Regions from separate parts of the Paenisporosarcina sp. FSL H8-0542 genome, predicted to be linked through region 1. Evidence: a T-box and tRNA genes for the amino acid it is inferred to sense, from the RefSeq annotation. Region 1 holds a T-box; the other holds one or more tRNA genes.

Region 1 (3,807 bases):
TACTAACGATATTCATAGGGTTGAGTCTGGCATGGTTGATTGCGCAATATCAATTCCCTTTGAGAAAATTTCTAAAATGGGCTCTTATTTTGCCTCTATCCATCCCACCTTTTATTGGTGCATATACATACCACGGGATTGTCAATTACACAGGAGTAATACAAAAGACTCTAAGAGATCGATTCGATATGGAGCTGAATCCTTCATTTTTTGACATCATGAATCTGCCCGGAGCAATTTTTATTTATACGATGTTTTTATATCCTTATGTTTATACAATTACCCGAATATTCTTATCCCAGCAATCTGCTTCATTGATTGAAAGTGCAAGAGTGCTCGGAAAAGGTCCTTGGCGTACGTTTTTCCAAGTCGTCATTCCGATTTCAAGGGTTTCCATTATTGGTGGAGCAAGTTTAGTTGTGCTGGAAGTGTTAAATGATTATGGTGTGGTGAAATACTTTGGCATCCAGACATTTACGACGGCAATATTTCAAACTTGGTTTGGTTTAGGTGATATTGAATCATCAATTAAACTTGCCGCATCCCTTATGGGGTTTGTCATCTTGATTCTATTGATTGAAAAAATATTGCGTGGAAGAAGGCAATACAGTTATTCCACCACAAAAGTACGGCCATTGCCACTTATTCAGTTGAGAGGCATGAAAGCGTTTCTTGCAACTGGTTACGGGTTGTTGATATTAAGTCTAGGATTCTTCATTCCAATAGCCCAGCTGATTGATTGGATGCTCCTGACATTTGGGACAATCCCGATGGATGAATTTCTGACTTACGTTAAGAACTCAGTAACAGTAGCAGGCATCAGTGCATTTGTGATAATTGTTTTCGCTTTGATTGTCGGAAACTTCAGTCGTTTGGTACATAGCAAAGTAGCGAAACTGTTTCCTAAGTTAACAATTCTCGGTTACTCTATACCAGGAGCGGTGATTTCCGTAGCAGTTGTTACTGCATTTATTGCACTCGATCGTTTTCTTGCACCTTTGTATCAAATGCTCGGTGTTGGGACAACACTTGTTCTAAGTGTAAGTTTAACGATGTTGATTTCCGCCTATATCATCCGATTCTTTGCAATTGGTTATAATTCCATTGAATCTGGATACGATAAAATTGGAACAGACTTTAGGGACGCTTCAAGACTTCTAGGTGTCGGGCCGACAAAAACGTTTTTCAAAGTAGATGTACCGATGCTGAAAGGCGCAATTATCAGCGGATATATTTTAGTTTTCATTGATATATTAAAAGAAATACCTTTAACGTTAATATTACGTCCATTCAATTTTGATACGCTTTCAACAAAAGCATTCCAATATGCAAGTGATGAAAAAATTATGGAAGCTTCACAAGCTTCGTTATTAATTGTCGGTATTAGTGCCCTTGCCATTGTTATTTTCTATAAGTTTCTCGAAAAGGAGCCTGATTGACATGTTTATTTCCATTCAAAATGTTTGTTTCAAATATCCAAATACAAATCGCTCTGCACTAGACCAGTTTTCAATGAATATTGAAAAAGGGGAAGTCATCTCAATATTAGGTCGAAGCGGCAGTGGAAAAAGCACGATACTGCGTCTCCTAGCTGGACTTGAAAAGCCAACTCAAGGTACATTGACGATTCAGGATGAAGTGATTTTCGATAACAAAACATTTCTGCAACCTGAGAAGCGAGGCATAGGAATGGTGTTTCAGGATTATGCGCTGTTTCCCCATATGACGGTTGGAGAGAATATCATATTCGGTTTATTTAAAATGAAAAAAGCTGAAAAGAAAAAACGCCTCGCGGAAGTTCTTGAATTAGTTGAACTTCAGGATTATGAGAAACGTTATCCGCATCAACTTAGTGGAGGTCAACAACAACGTGTGGCGATTGCAAGGGCTATTGCGCCAAACCCACACTTGATTTTATTGGATGAGCCTTTCAGTAATTTAGATGCAGAACTGCAAGTGAAAATTCGTAAAGACTTACGTGAAATTATTAAAAAAGCAAATATTACGTCCATCTTCGTCACACATGACGAAAATGATGCCCATGCATTAGCGGATCGTATCGTTAAGCTGAAAGATGGTTGCATTGATTTAATCGGTCGCCCTTGTGATTTGCTTGGGATTCATCCCCATCCAACGCCACAATTCGTACCGGAACAAGAAGCCCGAGAATTAATGAGTGTATAATTTTAAATTTTCAGTTGCATTTGATTTCATGCAAGAGTAAAATGTCAACATAAGAATAAAGAAATGCCAAGAAGAGGACAATACTTGTCTGTACGACTTTTTAGAGAGAGAAGCCCTGGCTGAAAGCTTCTTAAGTACGACACTCAATTTACCACCTCGGAGCAGCAACAGTGAAATCTTAGTAACTGTTGACGGTAACGGCCCGTTAGCCGGCTCAAAGCTTCATCTTTTTAGTCCTGGACTGAAGAGAAGGAAGAAGGGTGGAACCACGAACTCAAACCTCGTCCCTTTCATAGGACGGGGTTTTTTTGTGTTCAATTTTAATAATAAAAACGAAGGAGTGGGGTAAATGTCAGAAACAATTCAACTGAAATTTCCAGACGGCGCGATAAAGGAGTTCCCAAAAGGCACGACAACCGAAGATGTTGCAGCATCAATCAGTCCCGGCCTTCGTAAAAAAGCGTTGGCTGGTCAACTGGATAACCAACTTGTAGACTTGAAAGCGCCACTTGAGCAAGATGGTGCAATTGCCATTGTTACTGCAGGCTCAGATGAAGCGCTGGAAGTGTTGCGTCATAGTACAGCTCACTTATTGGCTCAAGCAGTAAAGCGTCTTTTCAAAGATGTGAAATTAGGCGTAGGCCCAGTAATTGAAAATGGATTCTATTACGATATCGATTCACCACAACCAATTACTGCAGAAGATTTGACGGCTATTGAAAAAGAAATGAAGAAAATCATCAATGAAAATCTTGAAATTGTACGTCACAACGTGTCTCGTGCAGAAGCATTTGACAAGTTTAAAGAGGATGAATATAAAATTGAGTTGTTGGAAGCAATTGCTGAAGATGATCAAGTATCCATTTACGAACAAGGTGAATTTTTCGACTTATGCCGTGGGGTACACGTTCCGTCTACTGGTAAGTTAAAAGAATTTAAATTACTAAGTATTGCAGGTGCATATTGGAGAGGTAACAGCGACAATAAAATGTTGCAACGCATCTACGGAACAGCTTTCTTCACAAAAGAAGAATTGGCTGCACATCTGAAAATGCTTGAAGAAGCGAGAGAGCGTGACCACCGTAAAATCGGGAAAGAACTTAATTTATTCATGAACTCACAAAAAGTAGGTCAAGGACTGCCGATGTGGTTACCTAAAGGTGCAACAATCCGCCGCATCATCGAACGCTATATTGTCGATAAAGAAGTGAAGCTTGGTTACGATCATGTCTACACGCCAGTAATGGGCAGTGTGGAACTGTACAAAACAAGCGGACACTGGGATCATTATCAAGACGATATGTTCCCGGTAATGAGTATGGACAATGAAGATCTAGTATTGCGTCCGATGAACTGCCCTCATCATATGATGATTTTCAAAAATGGCATTCATTCATACCGTAACCTGCCTATGCGCATTGCTGAGCTTGGTACAATGCATCGTTATGAAATGTCAGGTGCTTTGAGTGGTCTTCAGCGTGTACGAGGAATGACATTGAATGATGCGCATATCTTCGTCCGCCCAGATCAAATCAAAGATGAGTTCAAGCGTGTCGTTCAATTGATTATTGGTGTTTACAAAGATTTTGATATTAATGATTACTCATACCGTTTGTCTTACCG
Region 2 (3,807 bases), 170 kb from region 1:
GCCGAGGCCGATAGGCGTAGGCGATGGACAACAGGTTGATATTCCTGTACCACCACTCCACCGTTTGAGTAATGGGGGGACGCAGAAGGATAGGGTAAGCGTACTGTTGGTTATGTACGTTCAAGCAGTAAGGCGTGGAATGAGGCAAATCCCGTTCCTATAACGTTGAGCTGTGATGACAAGGACCATTAGGTCTGAGTTCCTGATTTCACACTGCCAAGAAAAGCCTCTAACGAGGTGGAAGGTGCCCGTACCGCAAACCGACACAGGTAGTCGAGGAGAGAATCCTAAGGTGAGCGAGAGAACTCTCGTTAAGGAACTCGGCAAAATGACCCCGTAACTTCGGGAGAAGGGGTGCTCTATTAGGGTGTTAAAGCCCGAGAGAGCCGCAGTGAATAGGCCCAGGCGACTGTTTAGCAAAAACACAGGTCTCTGCAAAACCGTAAGGTGACGTATAGGGGCTGACGCCTGCCCGGTGCTGGAAGGTTAAGAGGAGTGCTTAGCGCAAGCGAAGGTGCGAATTGAAGCCCCAGTAAACGGCGGCCGTAACTATAACGGTCCTAAGGTAGCGAAATTCCTTGTCGGGTAAGTTCCGACCCGCACGAAAGGCGTAACGATCTGGGCACTGTCTCAACGAGAGACTCGGTGAAATTATAGTACCTGTGAAGATGCAGGTTACCCGCGACAGGACGGAAAGACCCCGTGGAGCTTTACTGTAGCCTGATATTGAATTTTGGTACAACTTGTACAGGATAGGTAGGAGCCTGAGATTCCGGAGCGCCAGCTTCGGAGGAGGCGTCGGTGGGATACTACCCTGGTTGTATTGAACTTCTAACCCTTGCCCCTTAGCGGGGCAGGAGACAGTGTCAGGCGGGCAGTTTGACTGGGGCGGTCGCCTCCTAAAGTGTAACGGAGGCGCCCAAAGGTTCCCTCAGAATGGTTGGAAATCATTCGTAGAGTGTAAAGGCAGAAGGGAGCTTGACTGCGAGACCTACAAGTCGAGCAGGGTCGAAAGACGGGCTTAGTGATCCGGTGGTTCCGCATGGAAGGGCCATCGCTCAACGGATAAAAGCTACCCCGGGGATAACAGGCTTATCTCCCCCAAGAGTCCACATCGACGGGGAGGTTTGGCACCTCGATGTCGGCTCATCGCATCCTGGGGCTGTAGTCGGTCCCAAGGGTTGGGCTGTTCGCCCATTAAAGCGGTACGCGAGCTGGGTTCAGAACGTCGTGAGACAGTTCGGTCCCTATCCGTCGTGGGCGTAGGAAATTTGAGAGGAGCTGTCCTTAGTACGAGAGGACCGGGATGGACACACCGCTGGTGTACCAGTTGTTCTGCCAAGAGCATCGCTGGGTAGCTATGTGTGGCCGGGATAAGTGCTGAAAGCATCTAAGCATGAAGCCCCCCTCAAGATGAGATTTCCCATTACGCAAGTAAGTAAGATCCCTCAAAGACGATGAGGTAGATAGGTTCGAGGTGGAAGCGCGGTGACGTGTGCAGCTGACGAATACTAATCGATCGAGGACTTAACCAAAATGAACTTGAATGGTTTTCAATGACCCGTTTATCCAGTTTTGAGTGAACAAACACTCAAATAGTCTAGTGATAATGGCAAAGAGGTCACACCCGTTCCCATACCGAACACGGAAGTTAAGCTCTTTAGCGCCGATGGTAGTTGGGGGTTTCCCCCTGTGAGAGTAGGACATCGCTAGGCGATTTATTCCGGAGGATTAGCTCAGCTGGGAGAGCATCTGCCTTACAAGCAGAGGGTCGGCGGTTCGAGCCCGTCATCCTCCACCATTTTTCTTTTTAACACCGTGCCGGTGTAGCTCAGCTGGTAGAGCAACTGACTTGTAATCAGTAGGTCGAGGGTTCGACTCCTTTCGCCGGCACCATTGTTAGAGCCATTAGCTCAGTTGGTAGAGCATCTGACTTTTAATCAGAGGGTCGTAGGTTCGAATCCTACATGGCTCACCATTTTTATACTAAGATGCGGGTGTGGCGGAACTGGCAGACGCACTAGACTTAGGATCTAGCGCCGCAAGGCGTGGGGGTTCGACTCCCTTCACCCGCACCATTTTCACAATTTTATACGAGCGGAAGTAGTTCAGTGGTAGAACACCACCTTGCCAAGGTGGGGGTCGCGAGTTCGAACCTCGTCTTCCGCTCCATATCTTCTTAAATGCCGGGGTGGCGGAACTGGCAGACGCACAGGACTTAAAATCCTGCGGTAGGTGACTACCGTACCGGTTCGATTCCGGTCCTCGGCACCAGTTTTTAAAATAGTATAATATGCGCCCGTAGCTCAATTGGATAGAGCGTCTGACTACGGATCAGAAGGTTGTGGGTTCGACTCCTGCCGGGCGCGCCATAATTTTTGACTCGGGAAGTAGCTCAGCTTGGTAGAGCACTTGGTTTGGGACCAAGGGGTCGCAGGTTCGAATCCTGTCTTCCCGACCAGTTTATTTTATCCCTTTTACGGGGCCTTAGCTCAGCTGGGAGAGCGCCTGCCTTGCACGCAGGAGGTCAGCGGTTCGATCCCGCTAGGCTCCACCAACATTTTATAAAGATCCTGGCGGCGTAGCTCAGCTGGCTAGAGCGTACGGTTCATACCCGTGAGGTCGGGGGTTCGATCCCCTCTGCCGCCATTTTTTAGGACCTTTAGCTCAGTTGGTTAGAGCAGACGGCTCATAACCGTCCGGTCGCAGGTTCGAGTCCTGCAAGGTCCACCACTTATATACTGCGGAGGTATACCCAAGTCCGGCTGAAGGGATCGGTCTTGAAAACCGACAGGGGAGTCAAATCCCGCGGGGGTTCGAATCCCTCTACCTCCTCCATTTTTACTAAGTGTGTGGTGTAAGATCATCAAACATATAAACATACATATACTCGCGCTAAAGAAATCGTGATATTACTAGAAGCGTTGAGTCATAGTGTTTATAACAATAATATTATCGCGGGGTGGAGCAGCACGGTAGCTCGTTGGGCTCATAACCCAAAGGTCGCAGGTTCAAATCCTGCCCCCGCAACCAAATGGTCCCGTGGTGTAGCGGTTAACATGCCTGCCTGTCACGCAGGAGATCGCGGGTTCGATTCCCGTCGGGACCGCCATTTTTTATGAAGTGTTAAGAATTGGAATAAGCAAAGAAGGTCTAGGAAGCAAAATGAGTAAGTGAAGGAGCGTACTAACGTACGTGACTGAACGAACGAATGAAGCTGACAACGAGATTCGAAGCTTAGTACAATTCGAATGTGGCTCAGTAGCTCAGTCGGTAGAGCAAAGGACTGAAAATCCTTGTGTCGGCGGTTCGATTCCGTCCTGAGCCACCATATTGCGGGTGTAGTTTAGTGGTAAAACCTCAGCCTTCCAAGCTGATGATGAGAGTTCGATTCTCTTCACCCGCTCCAATTTTTTGTGGGCCTATAGCTCAGCTGGTTAGAGCGCACGCCTGATAAGCGTGAGGTCGATGGTTCGAGTCCATTTAGGCCCACCATTCCGAAGTAGCTCAGTGGTAGAGCAATCGACTGTTAATCGATTGGTCGTAGGTTCGAGTCCTACCTTCGGAGCCAATTATTTCTGGGGAAGTACTCAAGTGGCTGAAGAGGCGCCCCTGCTAAGGGTGTAGGTCGGGCAACCGGCGCGAGGGTTCAAATCCCTCCTTCTCCGCCAGATGTAAGGCCCCTTGGTCAAGCGGTTAAGACACCGCCCTTTCACGGCGGTAACACGGGTTCGAATCCCGTAGGGGTCATTTAAAAAGATGCGCTATCTTCGGGATAGCGTGTTTTTTTATGGAGAAATGTCGAAT

What was found. A T-box is a leader RNA that pairs with one kind of tRNA and senses whether it is charged. The one in region 1 lies ahead of thrS (threonine--tRNA ligase), so its partner is inferred to be a tRNA-Thr.
Region 2: it has a tRNA-Thr gene. The T-box ahead of thrS (threonine--tRNA ligase) is inferred to sense a tRNA for this amino acid. The anticodon was not compared.

The regions. Positions count from the first base shown of each region.
Region 1 covers NZ_CP152050.1:1,251,320-1,255,126, forward strand. Annotated here, with positions in the region: gene MHH33_RS06700 (iron ABC transporter permease) at 1-1,439, shown strand, start outside; gene MHH33_RS06705 (ABC transporter ATP-binding protein) at 1,441-2,184, shown strand; T-box leader at 2,244-2,476, shown strand; gene thrS (threonine--tRNA ligase) at 2,534-3,807, shown strand, end outside.
Region 2 covers NZ_CP152050.1:1,085,933-1,089,739, forward strand. Annotated here, with positions in the region: rRNA gene MHH33_RS05730 (23S ribosomal RNA) at 1-1,535, shown strand, start outside; rRNA gene rrf (5S ribosomal RNA) at 1,600-1,715, shown strand; tRNA gene MHH33_RS05740 (tRNA-Val) at 1,726-1,801, shown strand; tRNA gene MHH33_RS05745 (tRNA-Thr) at 1,821-1,896, shown strand; tRNA gene MHH33_RS05750 (tRNA-Lys) at 1,903-1,978, shown strand; tRNA gene MHH33_RS05755 (tRNA-Leu) at 1,994-2,078, shown strand; tRNA gene MHH33_RS05760 (tRNA-Gly) at 2,098-2,172, shown strand; tRNA gene MHH33_RS05765 (tRNA-Leu) at 2,186-2,274, shown strand; tRNA gene MHH33_RS05770 (tRNA-Arg) at 2,296-2,372, shown strand; tRNA gene MHH33_RS05775 (tRNA-Pro) at 2,385-2,461, shown strand; tRNA gene MHH33_RS05780 (tRNA-Ala) at 2,482-2,557, shown strand; tRNA gene MHH33_RS05785 (tRNA-Met) at 2,576-2,649, shown strand; tRNA gene MHH33_RS05790 (tRNA-Ile) at 2,657-2,733, shown strand; tRNA gene MHH33_RS05795 (tRNA-Ser) at 2,746-2,838, shown strand; tRNA gene MHH33_RS05800 (tRNA-Met) at 2,957-3,033, shown strand; tRNA gene MHH33_RS05805 (tRNA-Asp) at 3,037-3,112, shown strand; tRNA gene MHH33_RS05810 (tRNA-Phe) at 3,256-3,331, shown strand; tRNA gene MHH33_RS05815 (tRNA-Gly) at 3,336-3,409, shown strand; tRNA gene MHH33_RS05820 (tRNA-Ile) at 3,419-3,495, shown strand; tRNA gene MHH33_RS05825 (tRNA-Asn) at 3,497-3,571, shown strand; tRNA gene MHH33_RS05830 (tRNA-Ser) at 3,581-3,671, shown strand; tRNA gene MHH33_RS05835 (tRNA-Glu) at 3,679-3,750, shown strand.